2 regions of the Pseudarthrobacter niigatensis genome follow, and region 1 is predicted to be linked to the other one. Evidence: riboswitches for the same ligand, from Rfam matches in the RefSeq annotation. Region 1 holds a riboswitch; the other holds the start of a gene.

The links. A riboswitch is a leader RNA that binds a small molecule or an ion and turns the genes downstream of it on or off. The one in region 1 is predicted to bind glycine.
Region 2: linked by a shared signal. The riboswitch ahead of gcvP (aminomethyl-transferring glycine dehydrogenase) and the one ahead of J2T23_RS19155 (methylenetetrahydrofolate reductase) in region 1 are both predicted to bind glycine.

Annotation. Positions count from the first base shown of each region.
Region 1 covers NZ_JAUSTB010000021.1:8,552-16,801, forward strand. The annotation lists gene purU (formyltetrahydrofolate deformylase) at 1-824, shown strand, start outside; glycine riboswitch at 917-1,016, shown strand; gene J2T23_RS19155 (methylenetetrahydrofolate reductase) at 1,170-2,006, shown strand; gene J2T23_RS19160 (hypothetical protein) at 2,129-2,932, shown strand; gene J2T23_RS19165 (LamB/YcsF family protein) at 2,916-3,665, shown strand; gene J2T23_RS19170 (HNH endonuclease signature motif containing protein) at 3,801-5,345, opposite strand; gene J2T23_RS19175 (DUF445 domain-containing protein) at 5,505-6,782, opposite strand; gene J2T23_RS19180 (glycerophosphodiester phosphodiesterase) at 6,916-7,815, shown strand; gene J2T23_RS19185 (CoA transferase) at 7,823-8,250, shown strand, end outside.
Region 2 covers NZ_JAUSTB010000009.1:28,221-36,470, reverse strand. The annotation lists gene J2T23_RS13695 (L-serine ammonia-lyase) at 1-702, opposite strand, end outside; gene gcvT (glycine cleavage system aminomethyltransferase GcvT) at 987-2,135, opposite strand; gene gcvP (aminomethyl-transferring glycine dehydrogenase) at 2,148-5,006, opposite strand; glycine riboswitch at 5,200-5,297, opposite strand; gene J2T23_RS13680 (TetR/AcrR family transcriptional regulator) at 5,389-5,925, opposite strand; gene J2T23_RS13675 (MFS transporter) at 6,008-7,564, shown strand; gene J2T23_RS13670 (Dps family protein) at 7,652-8,131, opposite strand.

The DNA.
Region 1 (8,250 bases):
ATTGCCCGGATGCGCTCGGCATCGTCCAGGCGGTGGCGGCCTACCTGCTCGAGCAGGAATGCTACATCGTGGACATCAAGCAGTTCGGGGACCGCGCGAGCGGCAGGTTCTTCATGCGGATCCACGTCACCGCCCAGGTAGAGCTGGAACTCGACCACCTCCGGACCGGTTTCGAGCAGGTGGCCCGGGAGTGGCAGATGGACTGGCGCCTCGAACGCCACGGCCGCAAGCAGCCCATCCTGGTCATGGTGTCCAAATACGACCACTGCCTCAACGACCTCCTGTTCCGCGCCCGCAGCGGTGAGTTGCCCGTCCGGATTGCCGCCGTGGTGTCCAACCACCCGGACCTGGAACCCCTTGCCGCGTGGCACGGTGTCCCGTTCCACCACATCCCGGTCACGCCCGATACCAAGGCGGAAGCTGAGGGGCGCCTGCTGGAACTGGTGGACCAGTACGCAGTGGAACTGGTGGTGCTGGCCCGCTACATGCAGGTGCTCAGCGATGAAGCCACTACGCGCCTCAGCGGCAAGGCCATCAACATCCACCACTCGTTCCTGCCCAGCTTCAAGGGCGCAAAGCCGTACCACCAGGCGTACGCACGCGGTGTCAAGACGGTGGGCGCCACTGCCCACTACGTGAACTCGGAGCTGGACGAGGGGCCCATCATTTCGCAGCAGGTCATCGAGGTGGACCACACGTATTCCGCTTCAGACCTGGTCACGGTTGGCCGCGACGCCGAATGCAAGGCGCTCACGAATGCCGTCCGCTGGCACGCTGAAGGGCGGATAGTCCTCTCCGGCAACCGGACGGTCATCCTCCGCTAGTTGCAGGCCCATCCACGCGGCCGGCGCTGCACTCCTCCCAGGCGGAGGGGCAGGCGCCGGCCGCCGTGGCACCACATTTGAATACAGCCTTTCGAGCTGTGGCGGGAGAGTTCTCCCGGCCATCACCGGGCAGGCGCCGTAGGAGCAAATCCTCCCCAGGAATCTCTCAGGCCCATGTACCGTCACGGCGAGGCGACTCTGGAAAGCAGTGCTGCTCCGGCAGTACTCACCGACGGTGCAAGCAGGCCCTGGCTGGGTTTGCGGAATCTCTCAGGTCCAATACAGAGCGGGGAGGGACCCGATCCATGCCGAGCCACCCGTGGCCGGCCAATCCTGGAGTTCCTCATGACGATTCAATCCCTCATGGCACCAGCCGCCGCATCGATCCCCGCGGCAGGACAGGCCTCCGGTTCCGGGGCAGCGCTGCCCGTCCGGATGCAGGTCAATCCCACCGAGGACGTTGCCGCCCTCTTCCAGGCACACGCTCCCGCCGGCACGGCCCTGACGGTGACCTGCCTGCCGCGCCAAGGTGTGGGGCCGACCATCCGGACAGCCATCGAGCTTGCCTACCTCGGCTTCGAGGTTGTCCCGCACCTGGCCGCACGGAGCATCGAAAGCCGTGGGCAGCTGGCCGGTGTGGTCCGGAACTGCCACGATGCCGGGATCACCGAAGTATTCGCCGTCGGCGGTGACGCATGGGAGCCCGCCGGGCCCTATGACAGCAGCCTTCCGCTGCTGGAGGACCTCGCCGAGCTGTCCGGCGGCACCATCCGGGCCGGTGTGGCGGGCTACCCGGAAGGCCATCCCGGCCACAGCGAACTGCATATGCTTGATGCGTTGCTGGAAAAGCAGCATCTGGCCTCATCCGTGGTGACGCAGCTGTGCTTCTCGGCCTCCCGCATCCAGTGGTACGCAGAAATGCTCCGCCGGGAAGGGGTGCGGCTCCCTGTCTGGGCCGGAGTTGCCGGCACCGTTCCACGGGCGCAGCTCATTCGTGCCGCACTGAAAATCGGTGTGGGCCCGTCCCTCAAACTCCTGAATCGCAGGGGCCCGCTTGGCCGCCGCCTGCTCAAGGGCGGCCTCTACTCACCGCAGGCGATCCTTGCGGAGCTGGAGGGCGGCGGGGTGGTGGAGGGGGTGCACCTGTACACGTTCAACAACCTGGCGGGCACCGGCAGCTAGGGACGAGCGGCGGGGAAGAACCAAGTGCCGGCCGGAAAGTTCAGCATGCTTAGTGTTTGTCCACATAGGATGGATAAGCACGGCAGCCCACCCGCTGCAGGTCGATTTGAATGAAGGTGACCATGGCCAGGCGCAGCAATCCCGCAGTACGAATCGCACAGGAAACCGCCCATAACGCAATGTTCGATGCCGAGGGCAAGCCCAAGCCCGGCGTCCACAACATGCTCCTGAAGGCAGTGCAGGTCCAGCGGCCCTTGGTGGTGGCCTATATCCGCCGGCTCCAGAAGAAGCATCCGCGGGCTACCGCAGCGCAGCTCGCAGACATCGCGGAGCGTGACTACCTTAGGGCGGTGGCCGGCGGAGGTGCCTTGGTGGGCGCCACCGCCGTCGTCCCGGGTGTGGGTACCGTCGCGTCGCTGGGACTGTCTGCGGCCGCGACGGTTGGCTTCCTGGAGGCGACAGCCCTCTATGCGACGTCGCTGGCCGAGCTCCACGGCATTCGCCTCACCAACCCGGAGAAAGCCGGCACCATGGTCATGGCCATCATGCTGGGCGAGGAAGGAACCGCCCTGCTGGGAACCCTGAGCGGACAGGCGGCCGGCGGAGCAAAGCCCGCGGACGTCTGGGGAAACGTGCTGTCCAGGTCCTCGATCCCGGGATTCGGCAGCGTCCGGAAGCGGATCCAGAACGCCTTCCTCAAGAACCTGCTCAAGCGGCAGGGCACCGCGCTGTTCGGACGGGCCCTGCCCTTCGGCATAGGGGCGGTTGTGGGCGGAGCCGGTAACCTCGTGATGGGCCGTGCAGTGGCCAAGAACGCCCGGGAGGCGTTCGGACCCATGCCGGACACCATCCCCGGGGAGCTGACCGCGGCTGCCGGGCCTGACAACCTGACCCTGGAAGGCAACATCCTTGGATCTCAACGCTGACGTAGGCCAATCATTCGGTTCCTGGACCACGGGAGGCGATCCGGCGATGTTCCAGCTGGCCACCAGCGCCAACGTCGCGTGCGGCCTCCACGCGGGCGACCCCGTCACCATGCTGGACAGTTGCCGGGCCGCCTACGAACTGGACGTCACCGTGGGTGCGCACCTCGGCTACCGCGATATGGCCGGGTTCGGCCGGCGTTCGCTGGACATGAGCTTTGATGAGCTATTTGGCGACGTGCTGTACCAGTTGGGCGCCCTCGACGGCGTCGCGCATGCCGTGGGTGCCTCGGTGGACTACGTGAAACCACACGGTGCGCTGTATGACACGCTGATCCACGATGCTGAGCAGGCTTCCGCGCTCGTGGCGGCCGTGAATGCCTACGATCCGGGGCTGCCCATCCTTGGATTCCCCGGCTCGGAGCTGTTGAAGCAGGCCAAGGAGGCCGGCCACCCTGTTTTCACCGAGGCCTACGCCGACCGTGCCTACTTTGCAGACGGTACTTTGGTGCCGCATGCCAGGGAAGACGCCGTGTTGAACGACGTCGACACGATCGTTGAGCGGGCCGTGCGGTTGGCAACAAAAGGCGAAGTGGTGGCGGTTGACGGTTCGGTGGTCCGGATCCAGCCGGACTCCCTGCGGCTGCCCGGCGGCAGCCCCGCAGCCTTGGAGGCGGCGGCCCGCATCCGGGCAGGTCTTGAGGCCGCAGGCGTGGAGCTGGAGGCCTTCGCCTAGAAGGCGGAGTTGCGCTTCTCACCCAGCGATTCAGGACCCAACGACTTCTAGCTCAGGCAGTAGGTAATCAAGGACTGCCGACCGTTGGACCAGGGACCCACTGATTACCGACCGTTGTACTGTCCAGGGCTCGCATCATCCCGACGGCACTAATGGCGTCGCGAGGAGTTCGGCCCAGAGTGGATCGTCGGCCGGCAGGTCGTCAAGGTCCACGTACCTGTCGTCGTCGTCGGGTTCCCACCGCGGGAGGTTTTCGAGGCTGGCCTCCAGGCACTGGCATTCACGGGGCACGTCCCATTGCAGCCATGGTGGCAGGCTTTCCGGTGGCCAGTGGGTTGGTTCTGAATCCTGTTCTTCGGGTTTGTAGTGGCGTCCGGTGGGTGAGGTCCAGCCCGGTGGGTCCTTGCTCGTGGCGGGGCCGGGGGTCCATTGGCTGTGATGTTTGAGCCGATGATGCTTGGGACAGAGCTCGGCCAAGTTACTGGTTCCAGTGGTGCCGCCGTGTTCCCACGCTTGGAGGTGGTCTGTTTCGTTGTCGGGGGTCTTGTTGGTGCAGCCGGGGAACGTGCACTGGGCATCGCGCAGCCTGATCCAGCGTTTGATGGACCCGGTAAGCCGGTAGTTTTTGCGGCCTATTTCCAAGGGTGCGCCGTCGCGTGGGTCGACGAGGATCCGGTAGAGGGAGTCCGCCCCGTCGGCGACGAGTTTGCGGGCCATGGACGCCGGGATCGGGCCGAAACCATCCAGCACTGCTGGTTCGTCGGTCACTCCGAGGAGGGCGAACACGGGCACGGTGACCAGGACGTCGGCCCGTGGGGTGGGAATTTCAGCAAGGTCGGTGGCGGTTCCAGCCCCCAGCAACAGGGATGCGGCGATGTCGGGGCGGAGTTGGGTGAGGGTGCGGGGTTCGTTGGGGCCCTGGAGGCCGCGGGCGGTGGCGGTGGTCCGGTTCCAGATGGCGCACGCGGTATCGCCGGGAAGGTAGAGGGAGACCCAGGCCATGCCGTCCCGGTCCGGGGTGTATTCCATCCGCCGGTCAGCCACCCCTTTCGCATGGCGCTTTTGGATCGATTCGGGGTGGTGGCGTTCCCGCCAGGCACGGATCTTGGCTCGGAACCGGGACGGGACCAGTTCACCGGGCGCGGCACCCCGGGCCGGATCGGGTGCGTCGGGGTGGAAGAAATGCGCCACCAAAGCCGCAGCCCCGACAGCGTCAAGGCCTTCGGTTTCGTCCGCGACAATCCGGGCGTGCTGCCACGACATCACGCCCGCGGCCAAGGCGTTCATGACGGGCGGTAGGGAACAGATCCTGCGCGACTGGTCCACGAACGCCCCGGCGGCCGCGGAGCTGATGGTGAGGACCCCGGCGATCTCCTCCACCACCGACATCTGCGCGTAGGTACGGTCCGTGTCGGACGCGTCCGGGGGAGTCATCGCTTGCTGCAGTTCAACGGCACGGGCAGCCCGCCGCGACTTTACCGCGGCCAGCTGCGCTTCGAGCCGGGCCATCACCTCCAAGCCTTCAAGACACAGCTCATACCGCCGCTGCAACACATCCACACCGGCACCAACACTGGCACCGGCTGCCAGGGAAGCGTCCTCCCGCTCCAGCGCATCCAGGGCAGCAACAGAGACGCCAATACCTTCCGATATCGCTGCCCGGTCCGTGCTGATTCCCATACCGACATCATCGCGCGACCCACTGACATTCTGACCGGCTGCCAGTGAGCACCAAAACCGGGCGCCGTCGTCGTACGCATTCCCGCTGCGCAGGCTCCTCCCCGCACCCCGAATATGCGGCGCGAAAAGGAATCTGCGCAGCGAAAGATCCCGAAGGGGCTACCCAAAAATCAGTTGCGCCACCGTGAAGATCGCCAGCCCGGCCAGGGACCCCACCACGGTGCCGTTAATCCGGATGAACTGCAGGTCCTTGCCTACCTGGAGCTCGATCTTCTGCGAGGTTTCCTCGGCATCCCACCGCGCCACGGTGTCCGTGATAACGCCGGCGATGTCCGAACGGTAGGTGCGCACCAAGTACCCGGCGGCGTCACCGATCCATGCGTTGACCTTCCCTGCCAGTTCGGGATCGTCCACGAGCCGTGACCCAAAGTCGCGCACCGCGGCCTTGAACTTGATGGTGAGTTCGCTGTCCGGATCATCCACGGCACCCAGCAGCGCGTTCTTGACCGTGCCCCAGGTCCGGGAAGCGAGCTCGCGCACCTCGGGATCACCCAACACCTGCGCCTTGATGTCCTCCGCGCGGGCAATCATCGCCGGATCGTGCTGCAGGTCCTGGGCGAGGTCGTTCAGGTATTTGTCGATCGACTGGCGCACCTGGTGGCGGGGATCGGCCTGTACCGCGCGCACGAACTTGAGGATCTCGAGGTAGACCTTGTCGCCCACCAGGCCGTCCACGAACTGCGGAACCCAGGTGGGGGAGCGGTCGGACACCAGGCGGGTGACGGTCTCGTGGTTGTCATCCACCCAGTCCGCGGCGCGGTCCACCAGCAGGTCCACCAGTGTGTGGTGGTGCCCGTCGTGGAAGACCCGCTCCGCCAGCCTGCCCACCGGCGGCCCCCACGGCGGAGCGAGGAGATGCTTGCGGACCATGCCCTCAATGACGGCCTGGACGTCGTCGTCATTCAAAACCTTGAACGCGCCACGGATCACCGCGGCACCTTCCTTGGCCACCCGGTCGGCACCACCGGGCGCTGCCAGCCAAACACCTGCCCGGCGGGCAATGTTGACGCTGGCCAGCTTGTCCTGGACCACCTGCTCGGAGAGGAAGTTGGTCTCCACGAACTCGCCCAGGGAGGCGCCGATCTGGTCCTTGCGGCGCGGAATGATGGCGGTGTGCGGAATCTTGATGCCCATGGGGTACTTGAACAGGGCCGTCACAGCGAACCAGTCGGCCAGTGCGCCCACCATGCCGCCCTCAGCCGCCGCTCGCACGTACTGCAGCCACGGATACTCCTTTTGCAGGGCGAACGCGAAGACAAAGATCACGGCCATGGCGATCAGCAGGCTCAGCGCCAGCAACTTCATTTTCCGCAGCGCTGCCGCCTTTTCGGCGTCACCGGCACCAAGCTGGCGGCTTACGACGGCGCCTGCCGCCATAGTGCCCGGCCGCGGCTCCCGCGCTGGTTCGGTGGGTGCTTCCTGCGTGGTTGGCCCAGTAGTTGCCTCAGAGTTCACCTGCATGTGCCAAGCCTAGCCCTGAAGGCGGGGGCCGGTCGGCTACCGTGTGTCCATGACAATTGACGAGTCAGTGCCGCAGCGGCCGCTGGTCTTTGCCCACCGCGGTTCCAGCGGCACGTATGCCGAACACACCCGTGCCGCCTACCTCCAGGCCCTGGCCGACGGCGCGGACGGAGTGGAGTGCGACGTCCACCTGACGCGCGACCAGCACGTGGTCCTGCTCCATGACGCCAACCTGGACCGCACGTCGGACGGCACGGGTCCGGTGGCCGAGCGGACGCTGGAGGAGTTGCGCCAGCTGGACTTCTCGTCCTGGAAAGGCGTCCGGATCCCCGAAACGTTCGGGGCACGCTCCGAACAGCTCCTGACCCTTCCGGAACTGCTGGACATCCTTCGCGGCGCGGGCCGGCCCATGAAACTCGCCATCGAGCTCAAGCATCCCAGCCCGTACCAGCTCAAACTGGAGGACCGGGTCCTGGAGGTGCTCCGCAGCGAGGGCTGGGAACCGCAAAGCTCAACCGTGGACAACGTGGCCGTGACCTTCATGAGCTTCAGCCCGGATTCAGTCCGCCACCTGCTCCTCTCCGTACCGCCGCAATATATTTGCCAGCTGGTGGACGACCTCACCATCCATGAAATCCGTGGCGGCCTGGGGGTTGGGCCGATTACCGGCGGGGCCATCGCGAACCTGATGAAAGCCACCCAGTTGGAGGGCGAACGGATCCTGGACGACTGCGAGGTGGGCATGGCCGGCCCCGGCATCGAATACGTCAGGGAACGCCCTGAGACAGTCCGCCGCTGGCTGGACTCCGGCCGCCGCTTCAGGGTGTGGACCGTGGACTCCCCTGAGGACGTGTCGCTCTGCCGGGAATTGGGCATCCAGGAGATCACCTCAAACGTGCCGGCGCGTGTCTTGGAACAGCTCCACGCGGCCGCACCGCAGGGAAAGTAGCGCGGTCATGGGCGCCCGCGGCATGCCCCCCGCGCCCCGGTGGTGGGCGGGGAAGCTCGACGTCGAAGGCTTGGCGCTGCAGTCGGTGGAAGCCGCGGCCCAGGCGCTGAACCTGTACTCAGGGATGCCGGGCCGTTTCAGCACCACACCCGAACTGGCAGCGCCCGCCTTCGATTCCTTCGGGCACCTCCGGATTGCGGGGCGCAAGCCGCAGGGCTTCGCGCCCCTGTCCGGCTTCCGGAAGACCGCTGACGGCTGGATCCGGCTTCACGCCAACTACCCCCACCATGAGCAGCGGCTCCTGCACGCGCTGGCTGCCACTGGCGCGGAGGATGTGGACAGGAAACTCCGCTCCATGGCCGCGCTGGACGCCGAGGCCGCAATCCAGGAACAGGGAGGGATAGCCGCGGCCGTCCGGACCCGCAGTGAATGGCT
Region 2 (8,250 bases), on a different contig from region 1:
CACCCCTTCGCGTTTGAGCGAGGTCTGCACGCAGTTCTCCATCACGGACCAGATGTGCAGCAGCCCGGCACGGATCTCCTCCCCGGAGCGGGAGGCCAACTCGTTCGTGGACATCACGTCGGCGATGCCCAGCCCGGTCACCGCGCAGTGCGCCAACAACTCCGCCGCGGTCCGGAACGGCAGCGGCAGCCCGTCCTTGGACGCGTCCAGTTCCTGCTGCGCCGCGTCCTCCTCCCCCTCCCGGACGATGAACCCGCCACCGACCGAGAAGAACGTCGCCGCGTGCACCACCGAACCCTGCGCGTCGGTGACCGTGAACGTCATCCCGTTCGTGTGCCGCGGCAGCACCGTCAACGGCCGCAACACCATGTCCTTCACCCCATACGGCAGCGCCACCGACCCGGCCAGGTTCAGGACCCCGGTCTCCGCGATCGAGGCCAGCCGCTCCTCGACCTCTTCGGGCAGGATCAACTCCGGATGGAACCCCTCCAAGCCCAGCAGGACCGCCGTCATCGTCCCATGCCCGTGCCCCGTCGCTGCCAACGACCCATACAAATCCACCCGCAACCCCGCCACCCCAGCCAGCTTCCCCGAGGCCTTCAACTCCTCAGCGAACACAGCAGCAGCCCGCATCGGCCCCACAGTATGCGAAGACGACGGGCCAATCCCGATCGAAAAAAGATCAAAAACGCCAACAGCCACGCGATCGGTTCCTAACTAGACAGGTGTTTGGTTGGGTGGGAAGGGAGCAGGACATCCTCTGCGTGCTCGGTCGCGAAGACGCCCGCTGCGCGGACGTGACGCTCCCTTAGACGCACGCTGCCGGATGCCCCGCCCACTCCGCAAGCACGTCACCAAGGCGGGGTGCGCACAAGGGCCGGCGGAGCCGGACTTTTCGAAAGCCTGCGTCAAAGCGACGAAGGAGCAGCAGGCGTGAAAATGTCCAGTCCGCCGTCGCGAAGGTGACCACGGAGGGGCACCAAAAGCTACTTGGCGCGGCGATAGAACGGGAGGTCGACCACTTCGAACGGTTCTGCCTTGCCGCGGAGATCGATGTCCAAGGCCGTGCCGGGTGCCGAGTAATCGACGTCGACGTAGGCCATGGCGATCGGGTAGCCGAGGGTGGGTGATGGCTGGCCGGAGGTGACTTCACCGACTGTGTCCCCGTCCTTGAGTACGGGGTAGTGGGCCCGGCCTGCGCGGCGGCCCTTGCCTTTGAGGCCCACGAGGCGGCGGCCGGAGGTGCTGCCGGCGCCGGCTTCCTTCTTTGCTGCCAGCGCGGCCTTGCCAACGAAGTCGCCCTCCTTGGAGAGTGCGACGACGGGGCCCAGGCCGGCAGCGAACGGGTCACCCTGCAGCGACAGTTCGTTGCCGTACAGCGGCATCCCCGCTTCCAGGCGGAGGGAGTCGCGGGAGGCGAGGCCGGCGGGGGTCAGTTCCCCGTCGTCGGCGATGGCGGCCAGTGCCTGCCACAGTGCCGGGGCGTCATCGTTGGCCACGAAGATCTCGAACCCGTCCTCACCGGTGTACCCGGTGCGCGCGAGCAGGAGTTCCTTGCCGGCCCCGCCCACCAGGAACGGAACCTCCACGGCGGCGTAGTACTTCAGGTCCACCACCAGGGAGTGTTGTGCGGCCGGGACCAGGCGCAACAGGAGTTCCTGGGCCTTGGGGCCCTGCACCGCGATCAGCGATGTACGGGCCGAGGCGTCCTCCACCAGCACGTCAAACCCTGCGGCGCGTTCCTGAAGGGCTGCCGCCACCACTGCGGCGTTACCCGCGTTGGGCACCACCAGGAAGACGTCCGTGCCGTCTTCAGCGGCGGGACGGCGGTAGGTGATGAGGTCGTCGATGATGCCGCCGTCCTCGTTGCAGATCAGCGAGTACTTGGCCTTGCCCACGGCCATGGCGGAGATCTTTCCCACCAGGGCAAAGTCGAGGAAGGCGGCAGCCTGCCGCCCGGTGACCCAGACTTCGCCCATGTGGGAGAGATCGAACAGGCCCGCAGCTTTGCGGACGGCGTGGTGCTCGGCCAGTTCGGAGCTGTACTTGAGCGGCATCTGCCAGCCGCCGAAGTCGGTGAAGGAAGCGCGCAGCTTCTTGTGTTCGTCGTAAAGGGCGGTGTATTTCTCGGTCACGGTGCCGGTCCGTCAGTTTTCGAACTCTTCGAGCGGCGGGCAGGAGCAGATGAGGTTCCGGTCTCCGGCGGCGCCGTCGATCCGGCCCACCGGCGGGAAGTACTTGTCCTGCTTGTGGTGGGCAGGGAACGCGGCCTGCTCGCGCGGGTAGGCACGGTCCCAGTCGGAGCTGACGACGGCGGCTGCCGTGTGGGGTGCGCGCCGCAAGGGTGAATCCGCCACGGCAAAGTCGCCGTTGGCCACCTGGTCGATCTCCCTGCGGATGGTGATCATGGCCTCGATGAAGCGGTCGATCTCGGCCAGGTCCTCGGACTCGGTGGGCTCCACCATCAGCGTGCCCGCTACGGGGAACGCCAGGGTGGGGGCGTGGAAACCGAAGTCGATCAGCCGCTTGGCCACATCCTCCGCGGTGACGCCGGTCCTGGCCGTGAGTTCGCGCAGGTCCAGGATGCATTCATGCGCCACGAGGCCACCTTCGCCGGTGTAGAGGACCGGGAAGTAGTCGTTCAGGCGCACGGCAACGTAGTTCGCCGCGAGCAATGCTGCCTTGGTGGCCTCGGTCAGGCCTTCCCCGCCCATGAGCTTCACGTAGGCCCAGGAGATCGGCAGCACACCCGCCGAACCGAACCGGGACGCCGAGATGGCTACCCCGTGGCCTTCCTCATGCGCTGCCTTGTTCGCGTCGCCGGGCATAAACGGTGCCAGGTGGGCCTTCGCCGCGACCGGCCCGACGCCGGGTCCCCCGCCGCCGTGCGGGATGCAGAAGGTCTTGTGCAGGTTCAGGTGGGACACATCCCCGCCGAACTGGCCGGGCTGGGCCAGGCCCACCAGGGCGTTCAGGTTGGCGCCGTCGATATAGACCTGGCCGCCGGCAGCGTGCACGGCGTCGCAAACCTCCCGGACGTCCCCGTCATAGACGCCGTGGGTGGACGGGTAGGTGATCATGATGCAGGACAGGACGTCCTTATTGGCTTCGATCTTGGCCGTCAGGTCATCGTGATTGATGGTGCCGTCCGCGGCGGTGGCAACCACTACGACCTTCATGCCGGCCAGGACGGCGGAGGCAGCGTTGGTGCCATGGGCCGAGGCCGGGATCAGGCAGACGTTGCGCTGCTGCTCGCCGCGGGAGTGGTGGTACCCGCGGATAGCCAGCAGCCCGGCCAGTTCGCCCTGGGAGCCCGCGTTGGGCTGGATGGACACCTGGTCATACCCGGTGATCGTGGTCAGGTCCGCTTCCAGGTCCGCGATGAGTTCGCGCCAGCCTTCGGTCTGGGAGTCCGGGGCGAAGGGGTGGATGGAGGCGAACTCCGGCCAGGAGATGGCTTCCATCTCGGCGGTGGCGTTCAGCTTCATGGTGCACGAGCCCAGCGGGATCATGGTGCGGTCCAGCGCCAGGTCCCGGTCCGACAGCTTCCGGATGTAGCGCAGGAGCTGGGTTTCGGACCGGTACGTGTTGAAGACCGGGTGCTGCAGGTAGTCGGTGGAACGCTCCACGGCGGCCTCCAGCCCAAAGCCCCGGCCCTCGCCGCGGATCCCGGCAACGGTGGCGCCAAAGACGTCGGCAACCTCGGCGACGATGGCCGGCGTCGTGGTTTCATCCAGGGAAATGCCCACGGTGTCGGCGTCGACGGGACGCAGGTTGATCCCGCGTGCTTCGGCGGCGGCGACAATCGCGGCAGCGCGTCCCGGGACCCGGACCGTCAGGGTGTCGAAAAAGCTCGTGTGCAGCACCTCCACGCCGGCACCCGCCAGCGAGGCCGCCAGTGTTCGCGCGTGGCCGTGGGCGGTTTCCGCGATCGCCTTCAGCCCGTCGGGGCCGTGGTAGACGGCGTACATGGAGGAGACGATGGCCAGGAGGGCCTGCGCGGTGCAGATGTTGGACGTGGCCTTTTCGCGGCGGATGTGCTGCTCGCGCGTCTGCAGCGCGAGGCGGTACGCGGGCATCCCTGAGTCATCCTTGGACACGCCCACCAGGCGGCCGGGCAGCGAACGCTCCATGCCCTTGCGAACGGCCATGTAGGCGGCGTGCGGCCCGCCGAAGAACAGCGGCACCCCGAAACGCTGCGTGGAGCCGACGGCGATGTCGGCGCCCTGCTCGCCCGGAGGCGTTATCAGGGTCAGGGCCAGCAGGTCGGCGGCCACGGTAACCAGCGCACCGCGGTCCTTCGCCGCCGCAATGGTGGCGGACTGATCCCAGACCCGGCCTGAGGCGCCGGGCTGCTGGAGCACGATCCCGTTGATCGCACCTTCAGGGAGGCCCTTGGACAGGTCGGCAACCTCAACCTCGAAGCCGAGCGCCTCGGCGCGGCCCTTGACGATGGCAATGGTCTGGGGCAGGACGTCGGCGTCCAGGACGGTCTTGCCGTCGTGGGCGTCTTTGGTCTTGTTGGCGCGGCGCATGAGCAGCACCGCTTCGGCCACGGCGGTGGCTTCATCCAGCAGGGAGGCGTTGGCGATGGGCAGGCCCACCAGGTCCTGGACCATGGTCTGGAAGTTCAGGAGTGCCTCAAGCCGGCCCTGGGAAATTTCGGGCTGGTACGGGGTGTAGGCGGTGTACCAGGCCGGGGCCTCGAGGATGTTCCGGCGGATCACGGCAGGGGTGATGGTGTCGTAGTAGCCCTGGCCAATCATCTGGACCGCGGTCTTGTTCTTGGCGGCCAGCCGGCGCAATTCAGCAAGCACCTCAACCTCGCTGAGGGCATCCTGCAGGCGGAGGGCAGTGTCCTGGCGGATGACCTTGGGCACGGCCGTGTCCACCAGGGAATCGACCGTGCCGTAGCCCACGGCTTTGAGCATGGTGTCGACGTCGTCCTGGCGGCGTGCGCCAATGTGGCGGTCTACGAAGGTGGTGGAGGCTGGGGTAACCGACACGAAGGAACTCCATTTATTCAGGCGGCGCAGGGTACGCCACAGCTATTCGGGTCCCTCCCCGCTCTGTATTGGACCTGAGAGTTTCCGCGTTGCCTGCCTGCGCAGGAACCGCTTGCACCGTCGGTGAGCACAACAGCCGTCCCGCTTCCCCCCAAGGGAGGCCGGACAACTGCCTGCTGCTTTCCAGAGGTGCCTCGCCGCGGCGGTACAGGGGCCTGCGAGATTCCTGGGGAGGATTTGCTCCTACGGCGCCTGCCTGTACTTCCGGCAGAACTCTCCCGCCGCAGATCAAAGGCTATTCATTTGTTGGATCATGACGGCCGGTGACAGCCCTCACAACTCTCCATTGTCCTACGCCAGAAGCCCTCCGGCAAATGGAAAACTACCTGCGGAGCCGTTCCAACGCGGCCAGGAGTTCCTCCACGTCAGCGGCTGCTCCGCCTTCCGGCGCAGGGCCCACGGAAAGCATGGCATTGAAGTACAAACCGTCACCCATATACAGGACAGCCCTTGCCAGGCCGGGCCCCACATCCGCAGCAATCTCGTCCAGCCACCGCTGCTGGATGGCGGCGAACCGGCGGCGGGTCTCCTCATGCGCCACCTCGGCAAGCCGCGTGGCGGCCACAATGACCCGGTCCAGAGGAGTATCCGCCCAGACAGAGGAACGGATGAAATACGCGGCGGCACCTTCGCTGGCCGAAGCCATCGCGTCGGCATCCGCCTTGGCCAACCCCTCAAGGCGGTCCAGCAGCACGGCGATGAGCGCTTCCTTGTTGGGAAAGTGGTAGAGGAGGCCACCTTTGGACACCCCGGCCTTACGGGCTACGGCGTCGAGGGTTGCAGCGCGCTCCCCCACTTCGATCAGCAGGGACTCGAAGGCGTCAAGGACCGCATCACGGGCTACAGGCTTTCGGGGCATGCCTTCCATCATGCCCTCCACCGGCAGGGAAGAAGGAATGCTTCGGTTTCAAACTGTACCGTCCAGACGGTACAGTTATTACATGACGACCTCCATCAGCCCGGCCTCCGTACAAAGGGACAGCTCCGCCATGCGGCCACCGTGGCGGGATTGGCTTGCGTTGGGGCTGCTGATGTTTCCCGTGCTGCTGGTGGCAGTGGACAATACCGCCCTGACCTTCGCCCTGCCCGCCATCGCCCGCGCCCTGGAACCGACGGGCCTGCAGCTGCTGTGGATCGTGGACGCCTATCCACTGGTCCTGGCAGGGCTGCTGGTATCAATGGGAAGCCTCGGCGACCGGATTGGGCGGCGGCGGCTGCTGGTCGTCGGCAGCCTGGGCTTCGCAGGGCTGTCCGCCGCCACGGCATTCGCGCCCACCCCGGAGTGGCTGATCGCCGGCCGCGCGGCGCTCGGGTTCTTCGGCGCCATGCTGATGCCGTCCACCTTGTCGCTGATCCGCAACATTTTCCCGGAGCCCAACCGCCGGCGGATGGCCATTGCCATCTGGGCTGCCGGATTCTCCGGCGGCGCCGCCCTGGGCCCCATCCTCGGTGGATGGCTGGTGGAGCACTTCTGGTGGGGTGCCGTGTTCCTGGTGGCCGTGCCACTCATGCTGCCCCTGCTGGCGCTGGGGCCGGCCTTCATTCCGGAGTCCAGGGATCCCGCGCCGGGAAGAGCGGATATTCCCAGCGTCCTGCTCTCCATGCTGGTCATGGTGCCCGCGGTCTACGGCATAAAGTCGGTAGCCACCGAAGGTCCGGGGCCGGCCGGGCTGGGAAGCATCGCCTTCGGCCTGGCCATGGGCATTGTGTTCGTGCGGCGCCAGCACCGGCTGGAGCACCCGCTGCTGGACATGTCACTGTTCCGCAACAGGGTGTTCAGCATGGCCATCAGCGCCAACGTTTTGGCCCTGTTTTCCTTCAACGGGTTCATCCTTTTCCTTGCCCAGCACCTCCAACTCCTGGAGGGGATGACACCGTCGGCGGCGGGCATTGCCATGCTCCCGGCCCTGGCAGCCACAGTGACGGCAGGGCTGGTGGTGGTCCCGCTGGTCCGGAAGGTCCGTCCGGGGTACGTCGTGGCCGCGGGCCTGTCCTTCAGCGCCGTCGGCTACAGCATGGTGGCGTTCGGAAACGACGGCGGGGGCCCGCCCCTGCTGCTGGCAGCATTGCTGGTCCTGGCGCTGGGCGTAGGCACGGCGGAAACCATCTCGAACGACCTCATCCTCGGCTCGGCCCCGCCGGCGAAATCCGGCGCTGCGGCAGCGATTTCCGAGACGGGCTACGAGGTGGGATCGCTGCTGGGGACCGCGGTGCTGGGTTCCATCCTGACCGCGTCCTACCAGCAGAACCTCCGGCTGCCGGCGGGGCTGGAGGCCATGCTGCCCGGAACCTCGCTGCACAACGCCAGGGAAACGCTGGCCGGTGCGGTGGACGCAGCCAACCTGGTGCCGGCACCGCTCGCCGGAGCCCTCAAGGACGCTGCGGCGGCCGCCTTCGATTCCGGCGTGCATGTTACGGCGGCAATTGGGCTGGTCCTCATGGCGACGGCGGCAGTGCTCGCCGCCGTCGTCCTCCGGAAAGTGCCCAAAGCGGCTTAGCGGAACATCCGCAGTGTTGTCCGGACAACAGCCAGGCGTCCGGCGCGGCGGGATCCGCCGGTGCCGGACGCCCGTGTGGACTGCCCGCTACTTGGAGTCGGCCGCGGTGACCTTGGCGCTGGGCTTCATGTTTTCCGCCTGCACCATCCAGGCGAACTGCTCCAGCCGGGCGATGAACTCGTGCAGGAGGTCCGCGGAGGTGGGGTCTTCCTCATCCACTTCGTCATGGACCTTGCGCATGGTGCCCACGGCTGCCTCCATGGCAGCGACGATCCGCTCGATGGCATCCGCGGTGCTGATCAGCCCTTCCGGGAACTGGGCCAGGCTGGTGGTCTCGGCAACGGTGGCGCTGCGGCCGTCGGGAAGCGCGTGCAGGGCGCGCATGCGCTCGGCGGTGTCGTCGGCGAACTGGCGGGCAGCGTCCACAATCTCGTCAAGCTGCAGGTGAAGGTCGCGGAAGTTGGTGCCCACGATGTTCCAGTGCGCCTGCTTGCCCTGAACGTGGAGCTCGATCAGGTCCGCCAGGACGGCCTGCAGGTTGTTGGTCAGTGTCGGTGAAGCTTTCATGCATCCTCCTCAATTGGTCCAGTACGGCAGACGCTACCAGCCCCGAACGGCGCGGCGGCAGGGCAAAAGGCAATTTCTCAGTGAGCTTACTAATTTCGGAAACCAGTCATAAACGAATG